Regions from separate parts of the Micromonospora yangpuensis genome, predicted to be linked through region 1. Evidence: riboswitches for the same ligand, from Rfam matches in the RefSeq annotation. Region 1 holds a riboswitch; the other holds the start of a gene.
The links. A riboswitch is a leader RNA that binds a small molecule or an ion and turns the genes downstream of it on or off. The one in region 1 is predicted to bind cobalamin.
Positions count from the first base shown of each region.

Region 2: another riboswitch for cobalamin. It lies ahead of GA0070617_RS28505 (prenyltransferase/squalene oxidase repeat-containing protein); the one in region 1 lies ahead of GA0070617_RS14260 (ribonucleoside-diphosphate reductase subunit alpha).

Region 1 is NZ_FMIA01000002.1:3,126,025-3,145,590, forward strand. Features, by position in the region: gene GA0070617_RS14245 (1-phosphofructokinase family hexose kinase) at 1-313, opposite strand, end outside; gene GA0070617_RS14250 (SAM-dependent methyltransferase) at 409-1,218, opposite strand; gene GA0070617_RS14255 (ribonucleotide-diphosphate reductase subunit beta) at 1,431-2,408, opposite strand; gene GA0070617_RS14260 (ribonucleoside-diphosphate reductase subunit alpha) at 2,456-4,903, opposite strand; cobalamin riboswitch at 5,030-5,236, opposite strand; gene GA0070617_RS14265 (TetR/AcrR family transcriptional regulator) at 5,398-6,036, shown strand; gene GA0070617_RS14270 (phosphotransferase) at 6,184-7,182, opposite strand; gene GA0070617_RS14275 (NsdA family TPR-like regulatory protein) at 7,407-8,813, opposite strand; gene GA0070617_RS32025 (hypothetical protein) at 8,955-9,089, shown strand; gene GA0070617_RS14285 (helix-turn-helix transcriptional regulator) at 9,160-9,360, opposite strand; gene GA0070617_RS14290 (helix-turn-helix domain-containing protein) at 9,507-10,652, shown strand; gene GA0070617_RS14295 (helix-turn-helix domain-containing protein) at 10,707-11,567, shown strand; gene GA0070617_RS14300 (ABC transporter permease) at 11,709-13,985, opposite strand; gene GA0070617_RS14305 (ABC transporter ATP-binding protein) at 13,988-14,716, opposite strand; gene GA0070617_RS14310 (PadR family transcriptional regulator) at 14,744-15,295, opposite strand; gene GA0070617_RS14315 (SitI3 family protein) at 15,379-15,828, opposite strand; gene GA0070617_RS14320 (CdiA C-terminal domain-containing protein) at 15,830-16,264, opposite strand; gene GA0070617_RS14325 (DUF6244 family protein) at 16,423-16,950, opposite strand; gene GA0070617_RS14330 (acyl-CoA dehydrogenase family protein) at 17,023-18,171, opposite strand; gene GA0070617_RS14335 (MaoC family dehydratase) at 18,332-18,817, shown strand; gene GA0070617_RS14340 (flavin reductase family protein) at 18,873-19,385, opposite strand; gene GA0070617_RS14345 (VOC family protein) at 19,385-19,566, opposite strand, start outside.
Region 2 is NZ_FMIA01000002.1:6,283,222-6,293,398, forward strand. Features, by position in the region: gene GA0070617_RS28495 (MarR family winged helix-turn-helix transcriptional regulator) at 67-516, opposite strand; gene GA0070617_RS28500 (ABC transporter ATP-binding protein) at 717-2,435, shown strand; cobalamin riboswitch at 2,574-2,723, shown strand; gene GA0070617_RS28505 (prenyltransferase/squalene oxidase repeat-containing protein) at 2,822-3,862, shown strand; gene GA0070617_RS28510 (hypothetical protein) at 3,993-4,481, shown strand; gene GA0070617_RS28515 (cell wall anchor protein) at 4,637-6,151, shown strand; gene GA0070617_RS28520 (hypothetical protein) at 6,148-7,110, shown strand; gene GA0070617_RS28525 (CbiQ family ECF transporter T component) at 7,103-8,281, shown strand; gene GA0070617_RS28530 (ABC transporter ATP-binding protein) at 8,278-9,957, shown strand; gene GA0070617_RS28535 (ECF transporter S component) at 9,954-10,177, shown strand, end outside.

The DNA.
Region 1 (19,566 bases):
GCGTACCCGGGTCGTCGGCGATCTCCGACCGGGAGCCGTCGCGTCGGTCGTGGACGTACCAGCCGGAGCCGGCCTGCCGCTCGACGGCGCGGACCGTGACGTCCTCGTCGGCGAGCAGCTTGCGCAGGGTGCCGCCGACCTCGCCGCCGAGCGCGACGCAGAGCGTCACCGGTGTGCCCAACGCGGTGATCATGCGGGCCTGCCAGACGCCCTGGCCCCCCGGGTGCAGGTGCAACTCGACGGCATCGGCCTGCTGCTCCAGGGTCACCGTCAACAGCGGTGCCGGAGCGAACACCATCACACGCTCATCCATGACCGCGTATTGCCCCGAACCCGGCCGGTCGAACCGCCGACCGGGCGTGTCGTCACCCCGGGGTTTCGCGCCCCCCGCCTGCCGCTACCCGCGGGTCACGGTTTGCGGCCGACCGCGCAGTACTGGTCGATCTGCTCGGCGGGAACCTCGCCGTCGGGCCGCCAGCTGACCACCGACACCACCCCCGGCGCGACCAGCTCCAGGCCGTCGAAGAGGCCGGCGATCCGCTGCGGACTGCGCAGGTGGTACCGGGGGTTGGCGGAGAGGTTCCAGATCCGCACCGCCTCGGTGACCGCCTCGCTGGTGTCGCTGCCGTCGTACATCGCCAGGTAACTGCCGGCGGGCAGCCGGTCCATCAGCCGCCCGATGATCGACGCGGCCTCGTCGTCGGACTCGACGTGGCCGAGGATGCCCATCAGCATCAACGCCACCGGCTGGTCCAGGTCCAGCGTGCGGGCGGCGGCCCGCAGGATGGTGTCGGGGTCGCGCAGGTCCGCGTCGACGTAGTCGGTGGCACCCTCGGGCGTGCCGACGAGCAGGGCGCGGGCGTGGGCCAGGACCAGCGGGTCGTTGTCGACGTAGACGATCCGGGCGTCCGGGGCCACCGACTGGGCCACCTCGTGGGTGTTGTCGGCGGTGGGCAGGCCGGTGCCGATGTCGAGGAACTGCCGGACCCCGGCCTCGGCGGCCAGGTAGCGCACCGCCCGGGCGAGGTAGGCCCGGGAGAGCCGGGCGTTCTGCGCCAGCTGCGGCAGGCTCGAGATGATCTGGTCGCCGACGGCCCGGTCGACCGCGAAGTTGTCCTTGCCGCCGAGCAGGTAGTTCCAGATCCGCGCCGTCTGGGGCACGTCAGCGTCGATCTTGGGCCGCTGCTGCCCGTCGTTCACGGCGGTACCGTCCATCATGGTCACACCTCGTGTCTACGGTGGACCAGGATCGGTCCACCCGCGCCAGCGTAGACCGTCTGCCTTCGGCGGTGCCGCCGTGGCGGCGGGTCAGCGTAGCGCGCTGCCCCGCAACCGGCGGGTGTCCCCTGCCGGGCGGTGGGCCACCGGGGTGACCCACCGCCCGGGTCCGGACCGCCGCCGGTCCGGTCGGGCTCAGCACCGGAGCGTGCTCAGAACTCGTCGTCGAAGGTGACGTTGCCGGTCACCCCTACCTGGTACGCCGACACCCGGCGCTCGAAGAAGTTCGACAGCTCCTGGACGTCCTGCAGCTCCATGAAGGCGAACGGGTTCGTCGAACCGTAGTACGGCGCGATGCCGAGCTGGGCCAGCCGCCGGTCGGCGACGTGCTGCAGGTACTGCCGCATGTCGGCCAGGCTGAGCCCGGAGACGCCCTGCTCCAGCAGGTCCTCGGCGAACTGCACCTCACACTCGACGGCCTCGGCCAGCATCTGGCGTACCTGCTCGACCAGGTCGTCGTCGAACAGGTCGGGCTCCTCGCGGCGGACCGTCTGCACCACCTCGAAGGCGAACTCCATGTGCATGGACTCGTCGCGGAACACCCAGTTGGTGCCGGAGGCGAGTCCGTTGAGCAGGCCCCGGGAGCGCAGGAAGTACACGTAGGCGAAGGCGCCGTAGAAGAACAGCCCCTCGATGCAGGCGGCGAAGCAGATCAGGTTGAGCAGGAAGGCCCGCCGGTCGGCCTTGGTCCGCAACTCGCGCAGCTCGAAGACGGAGTCGATCCAGCGAAAGCAGAACTCCGCCTTGCGTTTGATCGACGGGATGTTCTCGATCGCGGCGAAGGCCGCGAACCGCTCCTTCTCGTCGGGCACGTAGGTGTCGAGCAGGTTCAGGTAGAACTGGACGTGCACGGCCTCCTCGAACAGCTGCCGGGACAGGTACAGCCGGCCCTCGGGGGAGTTGACGTGCTGGTAGAGGTTGAGCACCAGGTTGTTGGCGACGATGGTGTCACCGGTGGCGAAGAAGGCGACCAGCCGGGACACCAGGTGCTGTTCGGCGGGGGAGAGCCGGGCCAGGTCGGCCAGGTCGGAGTGCAGGTCGACCTCTTCGACGGTCCAGGTGTTCTTGATGGCGTCCTTGAACCGGTCGAAGAAGTGCGGGTAGCGCATCGGCCGCAGGGTCAGGTCCATGCCCGGGTCGAGCAGCAGTTGACCGGTACGGGGGGTGACGTCGGTGTTCACTGGCAGGCCTCACAGCTCTCGGGGTTCTCCAGGGCACAGGCCAACGCCTCGTCGGCGTCGCCCACGGCGACGAGCGGCGTCGCGGCGTCGCCCACGGCGACGAGTGGCGTCGCGGTGGCGACCGGCGGCTGACTGTCGGCAGCCGTGACGGTGACGGTGGCCTGCTGGATGCGCGTCGCGGGCCGCGAGCGCAGGTAGTACGTGGTCTTCAGCCCGGCCTTCCAGGCGTACAGGTACATCGAGGAGAGCTTGCCGATGGTCGGCGCGCTCAGGAACAGGTTCAGCGACTGCGACTGGTCGATGTAGGGCGCCCGGGCGGCGGCCAGGTCGATCAACGCCCGCTGCGGCAACTCCCACGCCGTGCGGAACACCTCCCGCACGTCGGCCGGCAGCTCCCCGATGCCCTGCACCGACCCCTCGGCCCGCTTGATCCGGTCGCGGATCTCCGGCGTCCACAGTCCGCGGGCCTTCAACTCACCCACCAGGTACGCGTTGACCTGGAGGAACTCGCCGGACATCGTCTCGCGCTTGAACAGGTTGGACACCTGCGGCTCGATGCACTCGTAACAGCCGGCGATCGAGGCGATGGTGGCGGTCGGGGCGATCGCCACCAGCAGCGAGTTGCGCAGGCCGTGCCGGCCGATCGTCTCGCGCAGCGCCGCCCACCGGGAGGTCTGCGTGACCTCCGCACCCCAGAGGTCCGGGTGCAGCTCGCCCCGGGCGGCGCGGGTCTCGGCGTACGCGGGATGCGGGCCGAAGCGTTCGGCGAGCCCGGCGGAGGTCTCCAGGGCGGTCAGCAGGATCTCCTCCTGCACCCGGGTGGACAGCTGCCGCGCCTCGTCCGAGTCGAACGGCAGCCGCAGGGTGAAGAAGGCGTCCTGCAGGCCCATCAGCCCGAGCCCGACCGGCCGCCAACGCGGGTTCGACGCCGCCGCCTGCGCGGCCGGGTAGTAGTTGATGTCGATCACCCGGTCCAGGAACACCACCGCGGTACGCACCGTGGCGCGCAGCCGCTCCCAGTCGACGCCGTCGGGGCCGACATGCGCGCCCAGGTTGACCGAGCCCAGGTTGCACACCGCCGTCTCGGCGTCGTTGTTGACCTCCAGGATCTCGGTGCACAGGTTGGACAGGTGGATCGAGTTGCCGGCCACGCCGGTCTGGTTGGACAGCTGGTTCGAGCGGTCCTTGAACGTCATCCACCCGTTGCCGGTCTGCGCCAGGGTGCGCATCATCCGCCCGTACAGGTCCCGGGCCTTGACCGTGCGGACCGCCTTCTTCTCCGCGATCCGGTACGCGGCGTCGAACTGCTCGCCGTAGAGGTCGGGCAGCTCCGGGGCGTCGCTGGGGTCGATCAGCGACCAGTCGCCGTCGGCCTCGACCCGGCGCATGAACTCGTCCGGGATCCAGTTGGCCAGGTTCAGGTTGTGGGTCCGCCGGGCCTCCTCGCCGGTGTTGTCCCGCAGCTCCAGGAACTCCTCGATGTCGGGGTGCCACGGCTCCAGGTAGACGCAGGCCGCGCCCTTGCGCCGGCCGCCCTGGTTGACCGCCGCCACCCCGGCGTCGAGGGTCTTGAGGAACGGCACGATCCCGTTGGACCTGCCGTTGGTGCCCCGGATCAGGGCCCCCCGGCCACGTACCCGGGACCAGGCGATGCCGATGCCGCCGGAGAACTTCGACAGCTTCGCCACCTGGTGGTAGCGCTCGTAGATCGAGTCCAGCTCGTCGCGCGGCGAGTCGACCAGGAAGCACGAGGACATCTGGGTGTGCCGGGTGCCCGAGTTGAACAGCGTCGGGGAGCTGGGCAGGTAGGCGAGCGACGACATCAGCCGGTAGAACCCGATCGCCTCCACCGGGGTCTGGGACAGCCCGCAGGCCACCCGCAGCAGCCAGTACTGCGGCGTCTCGACCACCTGCCGGGTCTCCGGGTGGCGCAGCAGGTACCGGTCGGCGACGGTCCGCAGGCCGAAGTACTCGAAGCGCAGATCCCCGGCCGGGTCCACGGCGTCGTCCAGCTTGCGCGCGTTGGCGGCCACGAAGGCGGCCGTCTCGTCGCCGATCAGGCCCAGCCCGTGGGCGTACCGGATGGACTGGCTGAAACTGGCCACCTGCTGGCCCCGGACCTCCTTGTCCACGTACGCGCCGAGCAGCCGGGCGGCCAGCCTGGAGTACTGCGGCTCCTCGCCGATCAGCTCCGCCGCCGTCTGGATCGACAGCTTGTCCAGCTCGGCGGTGGTCGCCCCGTCGTAGAGACCACTGATGGTCTTGGTGGCCACCCGCAGCGGGTCCACCTCGTCCAGGCCGGCGACCCACCGCTCGACCGCCTTGACGATCTTGTTGACGTCCACCGGCTCGGTCTCACCGTTGCGCTTGCTGACCCGCATCACCTGCCGGCGCTGCTCCGGTGCGTCCGCACCGGGTGCGGGCCTGTCCTGCACGACCGTCATGGTCTCTCCCTCGCGCTGTCTCCGCTGGTCTCCGGAGGCGCGGGCGGACGCCACCGGACCGCGAACTCGCGCGAGGTCCGTTCCTGGCGTCGGTCGTCCCACGCGACCGTCGACCGCCGTCCGCGAGCCGCGGACGGCGTGCTGGCAGGTCTTCGGACTCGTGGGCGTCTCACGCGTGCCTACTGGCCGTCGCTTCCCAGGCCGGGTGGCCCAGTGCTCGTTGACGGCGGTCGTTCCCACTCACCGCTGCGGGGCAGTTCCGGTCTCGCACCGGATTCCCTCTTGCCTCGGCCGCCCTGGATGGGCAGCCGAACCAGCTCCGCGGGACACCATATATGGGCGCCGTCCCGAACTTCCACACCACATGCTGTGTCGGCGTGTCGTGTGCGGTGGGTGACCGGCGCGACGCGGAGTACTCGGGCGGCTCCGCGCCCCCCATTCCTTCCGACCGGACGGTAGCATTGTGGGGCTGCACCGCGGATGGGAGATCACCAATGGCCCGAGCGACGTCCACCCGGCCGGAGTCGAACCGGCGCCGACAGCGCTGGCCGGACGGCTACGACCCGGAGAACACCCGCAAGTCGCTGATCGCCAGCGCGCTGGAGCTCTTCGAACAGCGTGGCTTCGACCGTACCTCCGTGCAGGAGATCGCCGACCAGGCCCGGCTCACCAAGGGCGCGTTCTACCACCACTTCGCCAGCAAGGACGACCTGCTGCGGCACATCCAGGAGGAGTACCTCCAGGCGCAGCTCACCGCGATCCAGCAGATCGAGGCCGACAGCGACGACCCCAAGGTACGGGTGGCCCAGCTGATCCGGTTCAGCCTGACCAGCGTCGCCGAGTACCGCGCGCACGTGACGATCTTCTACCAGGAGCGGCGCTACCTCACCGGTGACCTCTTCGCCGAGGTGACCCGCAAGCGCGGGCTGGTGGAGTCCGCCTTCGCCGGGATGATCGCCGACGGCGTCGACCGGGGCGTGTTCCGGGCCGACGTCGATCCCCGGATCGCCACCTTCGGGCTGGTCGGCATGTGCGCCTGGGCGTACCAGTGGCTCAACGTCGGCGGCCCACTCAGCATCGACGAGGTGGCCCGCCAGTTCAGCGCGATGGTCCTGGAGGGCCTGTACGCCTGAGCGAGAGGGCGCTCGATCTTGAATCGGGTTGACCGGCGTCGGTTAACTCCGTCGCCATGTCGTGCCGGTCCCGGTGACAATGCTCGTCGGACGGCGGGGTGTCGGTGGGTCTGATGACGCTTGGCACGATCCGGCTTCACGGTCGAGTCATGTCTTGTAGGTGAGCGCTTTCTGTAGGTGGAAGTCCGCTACGTCGAGCATCCACTTCCGGTTCGGGAAGTCGCCCTCGGCGATGCGCAGCGGGCCGCCGACCAGGTCCAGATGCATGACGTACTGGTAGTACTTGATCCGCTGCGGGTCGAGGTCCGGGTTGTCGAGCGCCGCGTAGTGCGGGCCGAAGCGCATCCGCATCCAGCAGTGCTCTACTTCGATGTCGGTGTACATCAGGCCTTCGATGTCGATGATGACGGGCTCCCCGTCCGGTCCGACGAGTGTGTGTTCTGCGCAGAGTTCGCCGTGGACCACGCCGTATTCCGCCCGTGGGTCGAGTGCGGCGTGCAGAGTGCGGAGTTTCTCCTCCAGTATCGCCTCGGCTTCGGCCGCGCGGGCATCGCGGGGCACGGCGGTGGCGATGTTCACCAGCGCGCGTTCCAGGTAGGCCTGCTCGCAGGTCGTGTCCGGCGGTGCGCCTCCGCTGTCGATCCATGCGACGCGCCCGAACGCCGGTGCCTGGTAGGTGTGCATGCCTCGAAGCATGTCCGAGAGTTGCGCGAGTGTTTGCCGGCCGGCGTCCGGGTCTCGTTCCAGCAGCGATTCCAGCGTTCCGCCGCGCACGTCCTCAGTGACGGCGACGTCGGCCGGGTACCGGTCCTTGCTGCGGTCGGCGAGCAACAGCTGCGGCGAACGGGCTCCGACCGCTTCCAGTCGACGGGTGGCAGCCTCGAAGTAGTCGATGCCGGAGGCGTGGGCGAACGGGTTCGACGGGTCGTCGTGGCCGTCCGGGAGCAGCCCGTCCCAGTAGTCCTCGCCGGCGTTCCATACGTAGGCGATCGCGCTTGTGGCATCGTCGAGCGTGATGCGGTAGACGCCCTTCTTGGTGCCGTTGACCAGGCGGTCGACGGCGGTGATGAGACGGTCCGTGCCGAAGACCTCCCGTATCACCGGGGTCAGAGTCTCGGCGTCGGCGAATTTTCGTTCAGCGGCCATTCCCGGTTCCTGTCTGGAGCGCCTGCGTCGATCATCCGGTCAGAGGACCATCCGTTGCCGAGTCACCCGCCGGTCAGGGCCATGAGGGCCGTGCCAGAATCCCGCCCATGCCCGAGATCGTCACCGCAGCACTGGTTCGTACGCACGGCGTTTATGGAAGCGATGCGGGGCGCCCGCGCCTGAGCCTCGACGCACTGTCATCGGCATGACAGCGACTGCCGCAGTCACCCAAGCTTTGGCGGGTTCCCTTGACGAAGGTAGGTTGCGGCCCGTTGATCGAGCTGCTTGGCGAAGGCGGGGAGGCGGGGGCCAAAGTTGCTCAGGCGGGTTCGGATGTTCTTCACGGCGGCCGAGGCACGGCCGGACTTCACACCCTCCATCGTGTCCATCGCGTGGTTCCAGTTCTCGGCGGCCTCACGTAGGCGTCCTCGGCTGCACTGGACGTCGGCGAGGTTGGCCAGAGTCAAGGTGTGGATACGCCGGTACGCCCCGGTGTTGCGGGTGACGATCGATCGGCGGAGTTGCGATTCGGCCCCCGGAAGGTCGCCGAGATCACGGAGCGCCTGGCCAGCTTGGCTGGCGAGGGATGCTTCGGTGAATCCGCTGGTCCGAATCCAGGTCGGCTCGTCGTCGGCGGAAGCGTCCGCAAGTTGAGCCTCGGCCGCGAGAAGCGCAGCCGATGTACGGGTCGGGTCACTCGTCGCGGCATGGCCCCGAGCGGTGAGAACGGTGAAGAGCGCGGTCGCGGCCGGGGTCGCACGCCCCCTCGACCATTCCAGCGCCGACCTGGCGAGTTTCAGGGCTTCCTGTCCATGACCAAGGTCCACGGCCTGATGTGCCATCGCCCGCAGGGTGAAGCCGCCGAGCGGTCGGTCGTCGGCTTCGTTGGCCAGCCGCAGCGCCTGGACGTAGTAGCGCTGCGCCAACCCATGTAGGGATGAGTCGAAGGCTTTCCAGCCGGCAAGATAGGTCATTTCGGCTGCGACGCTGAACATGTCCCTGCGGTCGTTGAGCGAGGAGAAGCGTCCTTGCAGGTAGCCAGCCACGTCCGAGGTGAGGTACTGGACGACAGCGAGGCGGGCATGTCCTCCTCCGAACCGCTCGTCGGCCTTGCTGAACACATCCAGCATCTCCCGTACGGCGTCGATCTCACTGCGCCCGACGGCGGCACCTCCTCCGTGTACTCGGCGCCCTCGGTCCGCGATCTCCTGCCAGGAGTCGAGCGGGACAGCGAGCGCTGCCAACGAGTACAGGGCGTTGAATCCGAACTCCCGTCGCTCCAAGTCGGCCCTCCCGACTGTCAAGAGATCGATGGCCGGAGCATGCTCCCACCAGTTCAGGCCACGAAGGTCAGGCTCCAGACTATCGCCTTCGAGGAGTCCGAGATCGACCGGATTCATCGTCCAACCGAGCCGGCGGGAGATTGCTTCGGCCAGGTATCGGGACGTTCTGCCACTGGGCTTGACACCACCGACCCAGTGCCCGACATGTGACCGGTCACAGGATGGCAGAGCGTCGAGATTCTCGCGAGCGATCGCGCGGACCGCTGCGGCGCAGGCATCGTACGACCATCGGCACTCTTTGATGGCTGCCAGTAACTTTTCGTTGCGCTGCCTCGGCGTCCGCGCCATCCGCTGACCTTCCTGGGAGATGCGTTCAACGCGTTCAACGTGCTCGCCGGGTCGGCTGGCTACCCGTCACCACAGCGACCCTGTTCACTTTAGGTGAAGCCTGTGATACAGGGGGTGAAGGGGTTCGTGGTGTCCGTGGCCGTGTCCGTCGTGTTCGGTGGGTTGGTGCCGGGGTTCCTGCTCGGGCTGCTCGCGTTCCGGGTGAAGGCGCGGTGGTGTCCCCGCTGCGGGGAGTACACCCAGGTTGTGCCGACACCGCAGGAGCGGGATCGGTGACCGTGTTGGGCCTACGGGGCGGGGACGCTCAGGCTTCCTGGTGGATCAGCAGGGACGGGCAGGGCAGTCTTTATTCACTGTCATCCACCAGTAGGTGCGGACGCTTTTCGGCGATCCACCGTTCCACGTCTGCCTTCAGCCAGACGCTGCCCATCTTGAGGGTGGCGATGGGGGCAGGGAAGTCTCTCCTGTTGATCAGGATGTAGGTCCGCTGCCGAGAGATCCCGAGGCGCTCCTGGATCTCGGCCGCACCCATCAGCTCGAACACCACCCGGTCCACGCTACGGTCAGTTTGGGTTGACATGTCCTATCTATCAGATGACTACACACAGAGGGGATGTCGGGTATGGTTGTCGTCATGTCAACCCCTACGGTGCCGGTCGTGTGCGACATACCCGCCCTCGGGGAGCGGAACCGGTGACCCGGCCGGGCCTGTCCGACGCCTGTGACCTGCCGATCGGGCGGCAGCTGGCCCGCTGGCGGGTGCGTCGCGGGCTGACCCAGCAGATGCTGGCCGATCGTCTCGGCAAGTCCAAGAGCTGGGTCGACAAGGTCGAACGTGGTGTCCGCGCCCTCGACCGGTACTCCGTCATCCAGGAGATCGCCGAGGTCCTCCACCTCGACCCGGCGGTCCTCCTCGGCAACCGACGGCCGCCACCGACGACCGCACCGGGCCCCGACGGGGTCGACGGGGTCCGCGCCGCCCTGGTCCGCCACCACCACCAACCCCACAGCACCGTCCCACCGGAGCAGGTACGCCGGCACATCGGGCACGCCTGGCTGACCTACCAGCACGCCCACTACGCCCCACTCCTGCGCGCCCTGCCCGACCTGCTCGACGCCGCCCACGGCACCCCGAACCTGCTCGTACCCACCTACCGGATCACCGCCCACCTGCTGATCAAACTCGGCGAGGCCGACCTCGCCTGGCTCGCCGCCGACCGGGCCGCCGCCACCGCGACCGACCCCACCCTCACCGGCACCGCCACCGTCACCGTCGTCCAGGCCCTACGCGCCCTCGGCCGCGACCGCCTCGCCCTCACCGCCGCCCTCACCGCCGCCGACACCACCACCAACCCGCCGGTACGCGCAGCCCTCCTACTCCAGGCCGCCCTCGCCGCCGCCCGCACCGGCGACAACCACACCACCCACGACCTACTCGACCACGCCACCCACCTCGCCAACCAGCACCCCACCGACCACGACCCGCACCACACCACCGTCAACCCCATCGCCGTACGACTGGCCCGCTCCCTCGCCGCCCACCACCTCGGCCAGCCCACCCACGCCGTACACCTGCACCAGCAAGCCCTACGCCACGACGACTGGCCCCGGCTCCCCGCCGAACACCGCGCCGCCCACCTCCTCGACGCCGCCCACGCCTACCACCACACCGGCGACCACACCACCGCCGCACGAACCCTCACCGACGCCGACACCATCGCCCCCGCCGAGATCCGCCTCCGCCCCCACGCCCGCACCCTCATCACCGAAATCACCCGCAACGGCCCACCAACAGCCGCCGTGACCCGCCTCGCCACCCTCATCGGACTCACCCGATAACCCGCGCCCCCAGCGAACGCCGGACACCCCAACCCGAGAGGAACAGACCGCGACGTGGCCACCGACCTGGGCTCCAGCGTGCCCCGACGACACCTCGGAAACATCCTGCGGGAGCTACGCACCGAAGCCCGGATGACCCTCGACGGCGTCAGCCAGGCGATCGGCTGCAGCCGGCAGAAGATCTGGCAGCTCGAAGCCGGCCTCCGCCCCGTCCGCCCCCTCGACGTCCGCACCCTCACCACGCTGTACGCCGCCAACCCCGACCTGGCCACCAACCTGACCACCCTCGCCACCGAAACCACAGCCCGCGGCTGGTGGCACGCCTACGACAACCCCGTCCCCGCCACCTTCACCCCGTACCCCAGCCTGGAAGCCACCGCCGCCCGAATCCGCACCTACCACGAATCCCTCATCCCCGGGCTGCTCCAGACCGCGGCCTACACCCGGGCCGCCCACCCCCACCGGCCCGACGACCCCGACGTACGCCGCCAACGCACCGACCTGCTGACCCGACGGCTACCCCCACCACCACGACTGCACGCAGTGCTCTCCGAAGCGGTCCTGCTACGCCCTGCCGGCGGACCGGACGTCATGGCAGCACAGCTGGCCCACCTGCTCACCCTGGCCGAGACGCCCACCGTCACCATCCAGGTCCTACCCCTGACCGCCGGGGCAACCGCCGCCACCCTCGCCGGGCCGTTCACGATCCTCGACTTCGCCCCCGGCAACCGCACCACACCAGACCCCCCGGTGATCCACCGCGAACTCCTAACCGGTGCCCTCTACCTCGACCGCCCCGAGGAGATCGCCGCCTATGAGCGCGTGTGGACGAAACTCACCACACGCGCCCTCGACCCGGAAGCCTCGACACACCTCATCGACAAGCACCGCCACCATCTCGACGACGGTCGATAGTCGGCGCGCGACTCCTCAGACGAGTCCGCGACCATCTGCTGCCTCCACCAGATCCCCAACCTGGACTACGCGAAAGGGAACCAACACGCTTATCCACCTGCAAGAGGCGCCGTAACCTAGCAAGAACATCTACATGTATGGCTACTCGAAGCGGGTTCTGGTGGTGTCGGTGAACCGGCCCACCAGGCGTGCGGCGAGGAGAACGATCACCGTTGCTGTCGCCATGCCTATGGTTACGGGTAGTAGTAGGCCGAGCCAGGGTACGGGTGCCGGTTGGGTGCTGGAGGTGGCCAGCACGGTTCCGGAGACGCCGCCGGCGACCGCTGCCAGGAGTGACAGTGCGACCAGGGGGACCATCGCCTCCAGGAGGATCGCTCCGCGCAGGGACGTGACGGCAGCGCCGGTGGCTCGGAGGAGGGACAGGGGGAGTCTCCGCTCGATGAGACCCGTGACCATGGCGATCACCATGCCCAGGGACGAGATCACGAAAACGATCGTGGTGCCGACGGCCAGCAACCAGTAGAACCGTCGTACTCCTTCGTTGTAGCCGTCGAAGGAGTTCTGGCGGATGGTGACGGTGCTGGCTGGAACGGCCTGGTTGATGATCGTGCGAGCCTGCTCCAGTGCGGTCGGGTCCTGGTAGGAGAAGAGCAGTTTCGAGGGTCGGAGCTGGGAGGTCAGCGCCGTCAGGGTGCGGCTGTCGAGAAGGACTTGGGGCATGTCGACCCCGGCCTCGGCGGGCATCGACGCTGTGGTCGTCACGGACACTTTCTGCGCGGTGACGTCCTGAGGGTCGATGATGGCCTCTCTCGGTCTGACCTGCCGGGGGCTGAGGTTGTACAGGTCGAGGGTGCCTTCGGTGAGCACCGTCGTGGTGACGTTGTCCGCCAGCACTGCCGGTGCGTCGGCGCAGGAGACGGTCAGACGCGCCGCCGACTGCATCTCGCCGCAGTCACCGATCCACACGTTCGCCGGTTCGCCGATGGCAGACGAGGCCAGGCCTGTGTAGACCAGCGTCGCGGCCTCGATTCCCTCGATGCGGCGGACGTCGTCGAGCACGGTCCGGCTTCTGTCTGTGGAGGCGGAGGTGACGAGTGCCTGTGCGGTGTCGTCGCGTTGGCCGATCGTGGTGGTGCTCTGGAGGCTTGCGACCGCGGCGGGGGTCGAGGCCACGAACAAGGTGCAGACCAGCACGGCAAGGATGACGCCGCCGAGTGCCCGGAAGCCGGAGCGCGGATCCGCCGCGAGCCGGCGACCGGCCAGCAGGGCGACGGGGCCGCCACGGCGGGACAGGGTGACGCCGATCTGTTGAGTGATCCACGGGCCTGCCAGGATCAGACTGGCGAGCAGGACGGCGAACGAGAGCATGGCCCATCGCGTGCCGGTCGCGTCGGTTTCCCGCAGCGTCCAGAGCAGGGTGGGCGTGGCCAGTAGCAGTGGGACGATCCGCCACGGGTGGACGGGCCGCCCGACGGCGCGGGCGCTGGAAGCCAGCGGTGAGCGGGAGACCGCTCGTAGCGTGAGCTGTGATGCCAGCGCGGCCACGATCGGCACGGCGACGACCACCGTGAGGACACCCCACACACCCGGCCACAGGTCGTCGGTGAACCAGCGTTGGCCGTCGTAGTCCAGTCGCGCTACGACAGGGCGGAGGGCCGCGAAGAAGATCAGCCCGAGGACGACGCCCCCTACGCCGGGGATCAGGGACTCGATGCCGGCCATCCGACGGATCGTTCGCGGGCCCGCACCCGCCAGCCGTAGGCGCGCCAACCGCTCGTCGCGGCTGGCCGAGGTGAGTCGGGTCGCCATGGCGACGAACAGGGCGATGGGTGCCAACACCGCGACGCCCGCCAGTAGCAACAACGTTCGAAGAACACCGTCGAGTTCCGCCGCGGCGGTGTGCCTGGGGAAGCTGGTGACCGTCGTTCCGGTCACCGCCGCTGCCTGTGGGCTCACCCCCCTGACCACCAGGAGATGGTCTGGCCCCGCCAGTGCCTCCGCCCCGATGGTTCCCACCGAATTGCCGTATCGCCCCGTCAACGGCGGCTGCGCGGAGACCAGACGGTGCAGAGCCGGTGAGAAGTACGCCTCACCCTCGCGGGGAAGGCGCGGGATCCCGGGTGGAACCGGTGAGCCCGTTGATGTTCCGGCGACGATCACCACGTCGATGGCCGAGGTGCGGTAGTAGTCGGTGCTGGTGCCGACCGTCGTCGCCGCGTCCTGACCGAACGGCACCGAGCCGACAACGAGGTCGGACGACATCCAGCTCGTGCGATCGGAGCGCACCTGCGTCGCCGGCGCGACGGACAGGGCGAACAACAGAAGGGCGCTACCCGCACCGACGGCGAAGGTCGTGATCGTGTGGACCGCGTAGGCCGCCCGCCCGGAAAGCCCCAGCTTGAACGCAAGGCGGAACATGCTCACCTCGACGGCTCCACAGCCGTCGGGGTAGCCACGACACCATCGCGCACGACGATGGTACGAGTGGCATACGCGGCGACGCGCGACTCATGGGTGACCAGCACAATCGCCACGCCGTGGGACTGCGCCACCGAGGTGAAGCTGTCGAGGACCAGCAGGCCCGCCGCCGAGTCCAGGGAGCCGGTGGGCTCGTCAGCGAAGATCACCTTCGGTGAGGTGGCCATCGCGCGCGCAATCGCCGTGCGTTGCGCCTGACCGCCGGACACCTCGTGCGGCCGACGACGACCCAGTTCGATCAGCCCGAACGTCTCCAGCCACTGTCCTGCCCGCGCCATGGCCTCACCCCGCTTCACGCCGTTGAGCAACAACGGCAAGGCGACGTTCTCCAGCACGGTGAGTTCGCCGAGCAGCTGCCCGAACTGGAAGACGAAACCGAAGTCCGTACGGCGCAGCGCGCTCCGTTGCTCCTCGTCGAGGCGATCGACGCGGCGACCGTCATACACCACCGCGCCCTCGTCAGGCACGAGGATGCCCGCCAAGCAGTGCAGCAGGGTCGACTTTCCCGATCCACTCGGCCCCATCACCGCCACGATCTCACCGGCATGGATCTGGACGTCGGCCTGCTTCAGTGCCCGGGTCTTCCCGAAGGCCTTGCGGACACCGGACGCCTGCAACAACGGTGCCCCCGCGTCCTCGATGACGCCCTCCAGAGCCCTCGAATCGATCATGACGTTCTTCCTTCGTCGGTGCCAGGGTCAGGCCGGCGACGAGCAGTGCTCTTCGGATTCGGTGATGCCTTCGACCAGTTCCTCGCCCTGTGAGGCCACCACCTCCAGCCATCGCAGGTCGGCCTCCAAGTGCTGCAAGGCGTACTCGGCCAGCACACACGTCGCCCTGTCCCGACTACGACGAAGACCCGTCAGCTCGCGCATCCGCGCCAGATGCGCCTCCCGCTGCGCATCGATAAGCGGCTCAACGCTCCGACCCGTCAAGACCGTCACCACAACCTTGGTGTACAGCAGGGTCTGCAGATGAGGCGCCGGCTCAACCGGAGTGGTCAACCACCGGACCACCTCGTCGCGCCCCACCGACGTCAGCTCGTACATCCGGCGAGCCGGACCACTGTCCTGATCGACACCCGCCTGACGCACCAGACCATCCCGCTCCAACCTGGCCAACGTCGCGTAGATCTGCGCCGGAGCCACCGCCGCATCCGGGTCTACCAACGTGTCGTACCGGTGCTTCAACCGATAACCGTGCGAAGGCTGTCCATGGAGCAACCCCAGCAGTGCGAGTCGAACGCTCAACCCGCCTCCTCTAGAAACTCAGCTAGTAACCGAGATACTAGCCCCAGTCCTTCACGAGGGTCACGCCGGACGGCCGGTGACCGTCAGTTCGGTAGGACACCCTCGTAGCCGGGGTCGTACCAGTCGGCGTCGTGGTGCAACAACACCTGGCCGTTCATCCGAGTCAACATCAACCAACCGCCGTTGAGGATCAGCGCGGCGTCCTCCGGCCGGCTCCGGAGGACCTTTCCGACAGTCCGGATCATGTGCGGTCGGCCTTTCTCGGCGAGCACCTCGCTGTCCATGTGAAAGGTGACGTCCACACTCCTTGCCGGCTCCCACTGCCACATCTCGCCGTCATCGCTCTCGGCCTCGTAATAGCCGTCGTCGGTCTCGATGATGCTCACGACGTAGCCGTGTTCGTCGTTCAGGCTGGCGCTCAGCACCCGGTTACCAGCGGGTGACCAACTCTCCGTCGCCCCGGGCGCGGCGATGCTCGCTACCTCATCGAGGGTGAGGTCCCCGCCGAGGGTCAGACGGTAGTCGACGGACATGTCACTGCTCCTGTCGGTGTCGCTGAGTGAACTGTGAGATGCGCCCGGTTCGATCGAGGATCGCGAGCTCCTTGAGGCCGCTGACGGGCCAGGAGTCGAACTGCCGCTTCAGCATCGCGATATCCCCCCGCCAGTCGGTGAGGTTGATGACCACTCGTTGGGTCTGCTCGCTCCTCACCTTGTGGCTGACTTCCGTCCAGATCGATCGCACCGACGTCTTCTGCTGGGGTGAATAGCAGTCGAAGACATGACCCTCGATCAGGTAGTCCGGCCTTCGTGACGGTCTGCCGGTGTCCCCGGTCCGCTCTCTGGCTTCGGCGACCTCCTGGATGGCCGGGCGCTGATGTACCCGGTAACCCTTGTGCGCGATCGTAGCGGCGCACTCGTTCTCCAGTTCGTAGGAGCGCCGCTGGGCCGGTTGCTCCCTGGGCGAGATGGCCGCCGGGTGCCCGGTGGGCCGACCACCAGGGACGCCCGTCGGTCTCCTGGACCACGGTGCTAGGGGCGCGGGGTCACTCGTCGCGTGCGCGACCGGGTTGCTCCCAGCGTCGTCCGAGCGGGCGGGGCTGGCCGGCGGGGTGCCGCCAGCCCCGGTCAGTTTCCCTGGTCACCCAGGCGGCGGGCGTGGTCGATGGTCGCCTCGACCGTCTGCTGGGCGCTCTGGGTGCGCTGCACCAGCAGCACCAGGATCTGCTTGATGCTGTCGAGAGCCTGGAGCAGCGGGCCGGGTTGACCGCCCTGCAGGGCGGCGGTGACGAGTTGCTTGGCTGTTTCGACGTGCCCGATGGTGGCGGTGCAGGCCTCCCGGGCGGCGGTGATGCCCTGCCGCACGGGGCCGAGCGCGGCGATCGTCTCCTGCGGAGTGGCCTCGCGCGGCACGGCTGCGGTCGCCGTGAGCGCTTCCCCGCCGGTGGTCGCGAGGGCGCCAAGGCCGCCCTGGATGGTGACGACCGCGGAGCGTACCCGGGCGAGACCGGCGGCGACGGCGACGAAGCCTGCACCGGCCGCCCGGGCGGCGATTGCCTGGGCCTGGTTGTCGACGGCGGCGGCCAGGCCCTGCGCCCGCTCGACCCCGGTGAGCAGGGTACGAAGCTCGCCGGCTATTTCCTCGACAGTGGACACGGGGCACCTCGCGCGCAGGTAGCAGGGGTGGGTGCGAGAGGTGAAAGATACCCGCTTACCGTCGGCCCCGGGTCAGTCCTTGAGGAGTTGCCTGGCCATGACGATGCGTTGGACCTGGTTGGTGCCTTCGTAGATCTGGGTGATCTTGGCGTCGCGCATCATGCGTTCGACGGGGTAGTCGCGGGTGTAGCCGTAGCCGCCGAGGATCTGCACGGCGTCGGTGGTGATCTCCATGGCGGCGTCGGAGGCGAAGCACTTGGCCGCCGCGCCGAAGTAGGTCAGGTCGGCGTCGCCGCGTTCGGACTTGCCGGCCGCGGCGTAGGTCAGCTGTCGGGCGGCTTCGAGTTTCATGCCCATGTCGGCGAGCATGAACTGGATGCCCTGGAACTCGGCGATGGCCTTGCCGAACTGCCGGCGTTCGGCGGCGTACGCCTTGGCGTAGTCGAGCGCGCCCTGGGCGATGCCGACGGCCTGGGCGGCGATGGTGACCCGGGTGTGGTCCAGGGTCCGCATGGCGGTGCCGAAGCCGGTGCCGGGTTCGCCGATGATGCGGTCGGCGGGGATCCGGACGTTGTCCAGGTAGACCTCGCGGGTCGGCGAGCCCTTGATGCCGAGTTTCTTCTCCGGCGCGCCGAAGCTGACCCCCGGATCGGACTTCTCGACCACGAAGGCGGAGATGCCCCGGGACCGGGCGGCCGGGTCGGTGACAGCGAAGACCGTGTAGTACTCGGAGACGCCGGCGTTGGTGATCCAGCGTTTCACCCCGTTGAGGACCCAGTGGTCGCCGTCGCGGACGGCCCGGGTGGTCATCGACGCGGCGTCGCTGCCGGCCTCCGGCTCGGACAGGCAGTACGAGAACATCGCCTCACCCGCGGCCACCGGCGGGAGGTAGCGCTGCCGGAGGTGCGCGGAGCCGGCGAGCAGCAGCGGCATGGTACCGAGCTTGTTGCCGGCCGGGATCAGGGCCGAACTGGCGCAGGCGCGGGCCACCTCCTCGATGACGATCGCGGTGGCCAGGGCGTCGGCACCCGCGCCGCCGTACTCGACGGGCACGTGCGGGGCGTGGAAGTCGGCGGCCCGCAACGCCTCGTAGGAGGCCTGCGGGAACTCGCTGGCTTCGTCGGCGGCGGCGGCGTTCGGCGCGACCCTGGCGTCGCACACCGCCCGGACGGCCTCCCGGATCGCCCCGTGCTCCTCGGGCAGCTGGTACGCCTCGAACACCACGAACCTCCTCGTCACGGCACCTGTGAGCGCACCATACCATCCGGTCGGTATGTAGAACCCGGGTGGAGAGGAAGGTCGGGGGTGTGGCAAATACCTCCCAGTCGGAATGTAATAAGGTCCGAGTGGGACGTCCCCCGACCGAAGGTGGCCCGCGCCGATGCGAACCGCGAAGCAGACGACCGTCCGTACCCCGAGTGACCTGCTGGAGCTGGTCGGCCAGGAGCTGGGGGTCAGCGAGCCCCAGGTGGTGACCCAGCAGCAGGTCGACCAGTTCGCCGACGTCACCGGCGACCATCAGTGGATCCACGTCGACGTGGAACGGGCGCGCTCCGGGCCGTTCGGCACCACGGTCGTGCACGGGTTCCTGACCCTGGCGCTGGTGCCCCGGCTGCTCGCCGACATCCTGGTGGTCCGGGAGTTCTCGATGGGGGTCAACTACGGGCTGGACCGGGTCCGGTTCATCAGGCCGCTGCCACCGGGCGTGGCGATCCAGGGTGTGGCCACGCTCGTCGCGGCGGAACCGATCGCGGCCGGCACCGGCGCACCCGGCGGCGTGCAGGCCAAGGCCTCGGTGCTGGTGGAGTTCGCCGACGAGGGCACCCCCTGCTGCGTGGCCGAGGTCCTGTTCCGCTACCTGGCCTGACCGCCGTCGCCCTCCGGCCGGGTCGTCGTGACCCGGCCGGGGCGCAGGCGGTGATCTACTCGGTGGCCGCGTCGGACGGGGCGACGAACCGGCCCCGGTAGAACGACAGCGCCGGCACGGTCGTCGGCTTCAGGTGCACGTGGTCCACGTCGATCAGGATGATCACGTGGTCGCCGCTGGTGATCACCTCGTCGCGGCGGCCGGCGAGGATGGCCGGCGTCTCGGGCAGCAGCGGCACGCCGTCGGGGCCGGGTGCCCAGGACACCCCGTCGAGCTTCTCGGCGCCGGACAGGCCCGAGGTGGCGAAGCGTCGGGCCACGTCCTGCTGGTCCTGGCTGAGGATGTGGATCGCGATGCGCTCGGCGGTGGTCAGGGTGGTGAAGCTCGACGAGTGGCTGGTGACGCAGAACAGCACCTTCGCCGGCTGCAACGAGACCGAGGTGAACGAGTTGACGGTCAGCGCCGCGAGCGTGCCGCCGGGGGCCACGGCGGTCACCGCGGTCACGCCGGTGGGGAAGTGCCCGCACACCTGACGGAACTCGGTGGAGTCGAACAGGGGCTCGGCCATCATCGGTTCACCGCCGGGGGTCGGGAGGGGTGTTTGGGACGGAGCCCGCCTTCGAGCTGGATGAGGCAGAGCGTGTGCCCGCCGGGATCCTTGACCAGGTGCAGCCGCCCGTGCGGGCTGTCCACCGGGCCGACGGTCGGGGTGCCGCCCAGGGCGCGGACCTGCCGGAGGGCGTCGTCGA
Region 2 (10,177 bases), 3.2 Mb from region 1:
GACCCCGACCCGCGCGGCGCGGATCCCGGAGCGCACCAGCACCCGGAGGCGCCCCGCGACGGCCGGTCAGGCGAGCAGCGTACGCAGGATGCGGGCGAGCTGTTCCCGGTCGGCCGGCGGCAGGTCCCCGAAGAGATCGTCGGCGGCGGCCCGGCGGGCGGCGTACATGGCGGCACCGGCGCGGGTGCCCTCCTCGGTCGGCGTGACCAGGGTGGCGCGCCGGTCCGTCGGGTCGGCCTGCCGCCGCACCAGACCCCGGGCCTGAAGGTCGTCGACGACCTCGGTGGCCGAGCGGGGGGCGATCCGCAGGTGCTCGGCGATCGCACTGAGCCGCAGCGGACCGTGCCGGTTGAGCACGCCGAGCGCCCGGGACTGGGCGGGCGTGACGTCCCACGGCGCGAGCGCCTGACGGGTGCGGTGGCGCAGCCGTCGGGTCACCGCCCAGAACGCCTCGGCGAGGCCGTCCTCGGGCTGGTGCGGGTCCGTGGTCACGGGGACCGGCGGGTCTTCGGGCACGGGAACAACCTACCAGGAGAAGGTGTTGTTCCCTCATGTTGAGGTAACCTCAGCATTAGTCGAAGGTAAGGGAGCATCCCTTGGAACCCGTCCCCTCCGGCCGCGACCGCGGCTCCCACAAGCCCGGCCGCGACCACAAGCCCGGCCGCGACCGCGGCTCCCACGAGCTCAGCGCCGAGGAGCAGGCGCAGGCCCGCCAGGTGTCCCTGCGTCGCATCGGCGGACTCTTCGCCCGGCACCGGGGCGCGCTCGCCACCGTCACCGCGATCATCGTGGCCTCCTCGGTGCTCGCCACGGCCACGCCCTTCCTGCTCCGCGCGGTGATCGACCGGGCCCTGCCCGAGCGCGACCTGCCGCTGCTGGCCTGGCTGGTGGCCGGCCTGGTCGTGGTCGCCGCCGTCACCTCCGTGCTGGGCGTGGCGCAGACCTGGATCTCCACCCGGGTGGGCCAGCAGGTCATGCACCGGCTGCGCACCGACGTCTTCACCCACCTGCAGCGACAGTCACTGGCGTTCTTCACCCGGACCCGCACCGGCGAGGTCCAGTCCCGGATCACCAACGACATCGGTGGCATGCAGTCGGTGGTCACCTCGACCGCCACCTCGATCGCGGCCAACCTGACCACCGTGATCGCCACCGGGGTGGCCATGCTCGCCCTGTCCTGGCGACTGTCGCTGGTCTCCCTCGTCGTGCTGCCACCGGCCATCTGGCTGACCCGCCGGGTCGCCCAGCTCCGTCGGGAGATCACCGCGCGGCGGCAACGTGAACTCGCCGACCTCAACGTCACGGTCGAGGAAGGGCTCTCGGTCAGCGGCGTACACCTGGCCAAGACCCTCGGCACCGGCCCCGCCCTGGCCGCGCGCTTCACCGCCTCCTCGGCCCGCCTGGTCGACCTGGAGCTGCGCTCCGAGCTCGCCGGCCGCTGGCGGATGGCCACGATGAGCGTCGTCTTCGCCGCCATTCCGGCGGTGATCTACCTCAGCGCCGGACTGCCCGGCACCGCCGGGACGCTCAGCATCGGCACCCTGGTCGCCTTCACCGCGTTGCAGGGCGGGTTGTTCCGGCCGCTGACCGGGCTGCTCAACGTGGCCGTCTCGGTCACCGCCTCGCTGGCGCTCTTCGCCCGGATCTTCGAGTACCTGGACCTGCCGGTCGAGGTGGCCGACCCGGCCGAGCCGGTCGAGATCGACAGGCGCCGGGTCCGGGGCGAGCTACGCCTGACCGACGTCACCTTCCACTACCCGGGCAGTGACACCGCCGCCGTAGCCGGGATCAATCTCGACGTCCCCGCCGGCACCAGCCTGGCCCTGGTCGGCGAGACCGGGTCCGGCAAGAGCACCCTGGCCGCGCTGCTGAGCCGGCTCCACGACCCGACCAGCGGCCGGATCACCGTCGACGGCGTCGACCTGCGCCAGCTGCGCCTGGCTGATCTCGCCGCCATCGTCGGGGTGGTCAGCCAGGAGACGTACCTGCTGCACACCACCGTCCGGGAGAACCTGCGCTACGCCCGTCCTGACGCCACCGACGCCGAGATCGAGGCCGCCGCCCGCGCCGCCCAGATCCACGACCTGATCGCCGGCCTGCCCGACGGGTACGACACGGTGGTCGGGTCGCGGGGGCACCGCTTCTCCGGCGGCGAGAAGCAGCGCCTGGCGATCGCCCGGACGCTGCTGCGCGACCCGCGGGTGCTGATCCTCGACGAGGCCACCAGCGCCCTGGACACCGAGACCGAGCGCGCCGTGCAACGGGCGTTCGACGAGGTGGCCCGGGGTCGTACCACCGTCACCATCGCCCATCGGCTGGCCACCGTGCGCGACGCCGACCGGATCGCGGTGCTCGACCACGGGCGGATCGTGGAGTCCGGCGACCACGCCGACCTGCTGGCGCGGGCCGGCCGCTACGCCGCCCTCGCCGCCTGACAGCCCCGCTCCGGCGGCGCTCCGCGCACCGTCCCGGACCGGCCGATCCGGCCAGATGCGTTCGTGGTGGCCGGCACCAGGGGCAGGAGCAGCGGCAGGACGTCGGCTGCGACGTACGACGCATTGACACGCCCTGTCGTCGCTGGCCAGACTGACGGCACAAGTCCACAAGCGCGTACGTGCGGGGGAAGTCCGGTCTGAGTCCGGCGCTGGCCCGCAACGGTAGGCCGTCGAGGTGATCCACTTTCGACGGCGAGCCCGAATACCCGCCGTACGCGTGAATTCGTTCCCCCACCCGTCGTGGCCCACGGGTCGGAGTCCCGGTCCTCCGCGTCACGACGGTCGTCCGGGTTTCTGACGACCGCCGGGCCGGAAAGGCGCTTCCGATGGTCGTCCGCCTGAGCCGGCACCACCTGCTCGTCCTCCTCTGCGGTCTGCTCGCCGCCCTCACCCTCACCACCCCCGCGCTCGCCGCGCCCGCGCCCGCCGGCCCGGTGCCGACGGGCCCGACCCGCGCCGAGGCCGCCGCCGGTTGGCTGGCCCGTCAACTCGTCGACGGCGAACGCCTCGAAGTGGTCTTCGACGGCGTCGCCTACCCCGACCAGGGGCTCACCCTCGACGCGGTCCTCGCCTTCGCCGCCGCCGGCGTCGCCGACGACTTCGGTGCGTCGGCACTGGCCTGGGTCACCCGGCCGGACATCCGCGACGGTTACGTCGGCGACGGCAGCACCGAGGCGTACGCCGGCGCCACCGCGAAGCTCGCCCTCGCCGTCGCGGTACGCGGCGCGGATCCGACCGATGTGGGCGGGGTCGACCTGACCGCCCGGCTGCGTTCGCTGCAGTCGACCGACGGCCGGTTCACCGACCGGTCCGCGTTCGGCGACTACAGCAACGCCTTCAGCCAGTCCCTGGCGATCCTCGCCCTGCACCGCACCGCGCCGGGGGTGCCTCCGGCGGCGGCGTCCTGGCTGGCCGGTACCCGGTGTGCCGACGGCGGTTATCCGCTGCTGCCCGCCCAGCCGGTCTGTACCTCCGACGTGGACGCCACCGCGCTCGCGGTGCAGGCGCTGCGGGCCGCCGGCCGCCCGGCCGACGCCGCCGCCGGGCTGCGCTGGCTGGTCTCCGTGCAGGGCACCGACGGCGGATTCGGCAACGCCAACAGCACCGGTCTCGCCGCGCAGGCGCTACGCGCCGGCGGCCGGCCGCTGGCCTGGGCTCGGGCCCGCACCTTCCTCACCGGACTCCAGGTGGGCTGCGCCGGTGCGCCGGCCGACCGGGGCGCGGTCGACTTCGACGGCGGCACCTTCGATCCGCAGACCGCCGTCCGCGCGACCGCACAGGCCGTCCTCGGCCTGACCGGCACCGGGTACGCCCAGCTCTCGGCCACTGGGGCGACCGCCGGGGCACCGGTGACCTCCTGCCCCTGAGCGGCCCCGGTGCGCCACCCGTCCGGTCCCCGCTCGTCCCAGCTCAGCTCGCCGTGCCCCAGCTCGCCTCACCCAACTCCCCTCACCTCAGCTCGTCTCACCTCGGCTCGTCCGACCACAGGAGGACGTCATGTTCCGTCACCGTTGCGCCATCCGCCGCCGGCTCGCCGGGCTGCTGGCCGCCGCCGTCGCCGCCGTCGCACTGACCGCGGTCGAACCCGCACCCCGGGCGGCGCACGCCGCCGCCTGCACCGGCACCACCGGAGTGACCGTGGTCGTCGACTTCGCCGCCCTCGGCGGGGGCGTCCAGGTCGCCTGCGCCCTCGGCGATCCGGCCACCGGGGTGGCCGCCCTGCAGGGCGCCGGCTTCACCGTCACCGGCACCTCGCGCTGGGGGCTGGCCTTCGTCTGCCGGATCAACGGCAAGCCCACCGCCGCGACCGACCCGTGCGTCAACACCCCGCCCGCCACGGCGTACTGGTCGTACTGGCACGCCTCCGGCAGCGGCGCGGCCTGGTCGTACAGCACCTCCGGCGCGTCCAGCTACAACCCCGCGCCGGGCAGCGTCGAGGGCTGGTCCTTCGGCGCGGGCGCCGCACCGAGCATCACCGCTCCCTGACCTGCCGCCCCGGGGTGGACCGGGCGTCGACCGACCACACTGCGAAAGGCACCCTCATGCCACTGTCCGCGCCACGGCCACCCGGGCCCCGGCCACCGTCCCGACCGCCCGTACCCCGGCCACCCGTCTCCCCGGCACCCGCGTCCCAACGGCTCGTGTCCCGACGGCTCATCTCTCGGCGGCTCGTGTCCCGGCGGCACATTTCTCGGCGGTTCGGTGCCGGTCTCGCGGCCAGCACGGCGGTGACCCTGGCCGCGCTCAGCGCCGTACCCCTGAGCGGGGTGGCCGCACCGGCGGCGGCCGATACCGCCGCCGGGCGCGCCGCCGCGACCTGGCTGGCCGGGGAGTTCGACGACGGGGCGCTGCCCGGACCGTTCGGCGGCCCGGACTGGGGCCTGACCATCGACGGGATCCTCGCGCTCTCCGCGACCGGGGTCGCCGCACCGACCCGGCAGGCGGCAACCGCGCAGGTCGCGGCGCACGTACGGGCCTACAACAGCTACGACGACTGGGGTATCCCCGGCTTCACCGACGGTGGGGCGACGGCCAAACTGCTGTACGCCGCCGCAGCCGCCGGAGCCGATCCCACCGCATTCGGCGGCTTCGACCTGCGGGCCGAGACGCTGTCCCTGATCGCCGGGGCGGACGCCGGGCACCAGCGGGGGCGGATCACCAGCCGGACCACCGCCGACAGTGGACCGGACGCCAGCAACACCTTCGACCAGTCCTTCGCCGTGCTGGGCCTGGCCCGCAGTGGTGACCTGCCACCGGCCACCGTCGACTTCCTGCTCCGGCAGCAGTGCGCGGCGGGCGGGTTCCGGCTCTACCCGGACACCGTGGACGGGCCGTCACCCTCCTGCGACGAGCAGGCCGACGCGCTCCTCGACGTCGACTCGACCGCGATGGCCGTCCAGGCGCTGTTGGCCGCCGCCGACGCCGGTGCCGGCGGTGCCGCCGACGCGGCCGGCCGGGCGGCGGACTGGCTGGTCGCCCAGCAGCACCCGGACGGGTCGTTCGGTGGTTCGGGGCCGACCACCGGCGCGAACTCCAACAGCACCGGCCTGGCCGGGCAGGCCCTCGCCGCCGCGGGGCGCGACACCGCGGCCACCCGGGCCGCCGATGCGCTGCGCGCGCTGCAACTGACCACGGCGAACGGCGGGGCGGCCGCCGCCGACGCGGGAGCCGTCGCGTACAACACCACCGAGTTCACGGCGGGAGTTCAGGCCGGTATCGCCGACACCGGCCGGGACCAGTGGCGTCGGGCCACCGCGCAGGCGCTGCTCGGGCTGGTCCAGGTGCCGCTCGGCCGGATCGGCCTCGACCCGCCGCCGTCGCCGGAGCCGACCCCGACCGGCACCGTCACCCCGACCTCCTCGCCGACCGCCACGGCCACCCCGACCGGCACCGCCCCGCCCACGCCCACCGGGTCGCCGACCCCGGGCACACCGACACCGACCGGTACGGCCCCGGCCAGCCCGACACCGAGCGGCTCGGCCGGTGCCACACCGCAGACCCCGGCCCCCACCACGCCGGCCGTCGTGCCGGAGCCGACACCGACCGGTGGGCTGCCCAGGACCGGTGCGGCGATCGTCAGCTACGTACTGGTCGCGGCCCTGCTGGTCGGGGTGGGCGTACTGCTGCTGGTGCTGACCCGACGGCGGGCGACATGACGGGGTCCCGGCGGGCCGGGCTGGTCGTCGTCGGGGTGCTGGCGGGCACGGTGGGCGTGCCGGGGCCGGCCGCGTCGGCGGCCGGCTCCGCCGGGTACTGCCCGGACGCCTCCGGCGTCACCGTCGTGGTCGACTTCAACGAGCTCGGCGGCGGCACCGTGGTGCGGTGTGCCCCCGGCGCGCAGAGCACCGGCCTGACCGCACTCAAGGACGCCGGTTTCCAGGTCACCGGCACCCTGCGCTGGGGTGAGGGGTTCATCTGCCGGATCGAGGGCAAGCCGTCGGCGGCCGCGGAGAAGTGCGTCGACACGCCACCGGCCAGCGCCTACTGGTCGTACTGGCACGCGCAGGACGGCGGCAGCTGGGCGTACAGCGACAAGGGGGTGCTCAACCGCAGGCCACCGGCGGGCAGCTTCGAGGGCTGGTCGTTCTCGCTGAACCGCAGCGGCAACGACGCGCCCCGACCGGACGTGGCACCGAAACGCCCCGCCCCGCCACCGCCCGCACCGCCACCGCCGGGCCCGGTCGCACCCCCGCCTGGACCGGTCGCGCCTCCGCCGGCCGGCGACGACGGGCCGGTCGCGCCACCACCGCCGGCCGCCGACGGTGGACCGGTCGTACCGCCGGCCGCCGGCGGCGCGCCGGTCGGTCCGCCACCGGCAGCCGACGGTCGGCCCGCTCCGGCACCGACGGCCGGGACCGCCGGACCCACACCCCCCACCGGTACGCCGCCGACCGGTGCACCGACGCCGAGCGGGGCGGCACCGACCGCACCGGCCGGTGGTGCCGGTACGTCGGCCGACCCCGCCGGTCAGCCGCCGCTGACGCCGATCGCCGGACGCCGGGACGGTGGCGGGCTCCCCCTGGGTACGGTGGCCGGCGTCCTGGTGCTGGCCGTACTCGCCGCCGGTGGCCTGGTCGCCGCCCGACGACGACGGACCGCCGAGCCGGATGACTGAGCCGTCCCGGCGCTCGGCGCGGCTGCCCCGGGCGCTGCACCCCGGCGCGTGGTGGCTGTGGGCGCTCGGCCTGGCCACCGCCGCCAGCCACACCACCAGTCCGCTGCCGCTGGGGCTCTTCGTCGCCGTCGCCGCGCTGGTGGTGGTCCGCCGACGCGGGGACGCGCCGTGGGCGCTGGCCTTCCGGATGTACCTGGTCCTGGGCGCGGTGATCGTGGCGATGCGGGTGGTGTTCCGGATCGTGTTCGGCGGTGGGCAGGGCGAGACCGTGCTGGTCCGGCTGCCGGAGATCCCGCTGCCCGAGTGGGCCGCCGGCATCCGGCTCCTCGGGCCGGTCGCCGCCGAACAGCTCCTCGGCGGGTTCTACGACGGGCTGCGGCTGGCCACCATGCTGGTCTGCCTCGGCGCGGCGAACGCGTTGGCCAACCCGAAGCGGCTGCTCAAGGCCGTACCCGGGGCGCTCTATGCGGTGGGTACGGCGGTGGTGGTGGCCCTGTCGGTGGCCCCGCAGCTGGTGGAGAGCGTGCTGCGGGTCCGCCGGGCCCGGCGGCTGCGCGGGGCCTCCGGCCGGGGCGTCCGGGCGTTGCGGGGCATCGCGTTGCCGGTGCTGGCCGACGCGCTGGACCGGTCCCTGGCGCTGGCCGCCGCGATGGACTCCCGGGGGTACGGCCGCACCGCGGCGGTGCCGGCCGGCCAGCGTACGGTCACCGGCGCGCTGGTGCTCGGCGGTCTGGTCGGGGTCTGCGCCGGTACCTACGGGTTGTTGGACGCCACCGGGCCCGGTTACCTGGGCCTGCCGATGCTGCTCGCCGGGCTGGCCACCGCCGTGACCGGGATGGTGCTGGCCGGCCGTCGGGTCCGGCGGGGCCGCTACCGCCCGGACCGTTGGCGTACCGCGGAGTTGCTGGTGGCCGGCTGCGGTGCGACGGTCGCCGGGCTGACGGTGCTGGCCGGCTCGCTCGACCCGGAGCTGCTGTATCCGCCGGTCAGCCCGCTCACCTGGCCCGAGCTGACGCCGTTGACGCTGCTCGCGGTAGCGGTCGCGGCGGCACCGGCCTGGCTGGCACCGCCACCGGTGCTGACCCGGTCGACCCCGCCGCCCGCACCGACCCCGGCCGGTGGCACGAGCCGCCTGCCGGTCCCGTCCGGAGCCCGGGGAGGCCCACGGTGATCGAGTTCGACCGGGTGACCGTCCGGTACGCCGACAGCGACCAACCGACGCTGCGGAACGTGACGCTCCGCATCGACGAGGGCGAACTCTGCCTGGTCGTCGGGCGCACCGGCACCGGCAAGTCCACCCTGCTGCGGGCGGTCAACGGGCTGGTGCCGCACTTCACCGGCGGCACCCTGCACGGCACCGTCACGGTGGACGGCCGGGACACCCGCCACCATCCGCCGCGTGACCTCGCCGACGTGGTGGGCGTGGTCGGACAGGATCCGCTCGCCGGGTTCGTCACCGACACGGTCGAGGAGGAACTCGCCTACGGGATGGAACAGCTCGCCCTGCCGGCGACGGTGATGCGCAAACGGGTGGAGGAGACCCTGGACCTGCTCGGCATCGCCGAGCTGCGGGACCGGCCGCTGCGGACCCTCTCCGGCGGGCAGCAGCAGCGGGTCGCCATCGGCGCGGTGCTCACCGCCCACCCCCGGGTGCTGGTGCTCGACGAGCCCACCTCCGCGCTGGACCCGACCGCCGCCGAGGACGTTCTGGCCGTGGTGACCCGGCTGGTGCACGACCTCGGGGTGACCGTGGTGCTGGCCGAGCACCGGCTGGAGCGGGTGGTGCAGTACGCCGACCGGCTGCTCCACCTGCCCGGCGACGGCCGGGTGGTGTCCGGGGACCCGGCCACCGTCCTGGCCGGCGTCGACATCGTGCCGCCGCTGATCGAGCTGGGTCGCCTCGCCGGCTGGACGCCGCTGCCGCTGTCGGTCCGCGACGCCCGCCGCCACGCCACCGACCTGCGCCACCGACTCACCGCGACCGCTTCGGGGACGGCGGCTCCGGGCGCGGCAGCTTCCGGCGGGACGGTTCCGTCCGGACCGACTCCCGGCGCGGCGGCTCCGCCCGCCGTGCTGACCGCGCGGAAGATCGTGGTGCGGTATCCGGGCACCGTCGCCGTGGCCGGGGTCGACCTCGACCTGCACCCGGGGCGGATCGTGGCGCTGATGGGGCGCAACGGCTCCGGCAAGTCCAGCCTGCTCTGGGCGGTGCAGGGCAGCGGCCCCCGGCAGGGCGGCACGGTCACCGTGGTCGGCCCGCAGGGGGCCGTGGACCCGAAGGCCCTGCCGCCGGGCCGGGCCCGACGACAGGTGGGGCTGGTCCCGCAGACCCCCGGTGACCTGCTGTACCTGGAGACCGTGGACGCCGAGTGCGGCCAGGCCGACCGGGAGACCGGTACGCCGGCCGGCAGCTGCCGGGCGCTGCTGGACCAGCTCGCCCCCGGGCTGCCCGGCGACCGGCACCCCCGGGACCTGTCCGAGGGGCAGCGGTTGGCGCTCGCCCTCGCCGTCCAGCTCACCGCCGCCCCACCGGTGGTGCTGCTGGACGAGCCGACCCGGGGCCTGGACTACCGCGCCAAACGGCAGTTCGCCGCGATCGTCCGCCGGTTGGCCGCCGACGGGCGGGCGGTGGTGGTCGCCACGCACGACGTGGAACTCGTCGCCTCCCTCGCCGACCGGGTGGTGGTGCTGGCCGAGGGGGAGATCGTCGCCGACGGCAGCACCACCGAGGTGATGCTCGCCTCGCCGGCCTTCGCCCCGCAGGTGGCCAAGGTCCTCGCCCCCGCGCCCTGGCTGACCGTGGACCAGGTCACCGCCGCCCTCGGTACGGACGGGTCGCCGTCGTGAGCGGGCGGACCGACCGGGCCGGCACGAACGTGCTGCGGGTCGCGCCGCGCACGGCGGTCGTGCTGCTGCTCGCCTCGGTCGCCGCGCTGGCCACCTTCACCTGGCCGTTCTTCGTCCCCGCCCAGCCCGAGGGGACGGCCAGGACCGGGGAGGCGCCGCTGGTGTTCCTGGTGGTGCTGCCGGTCCTGGTGGCGTTGGTGTTGGCCGAACTCAGCTCCGG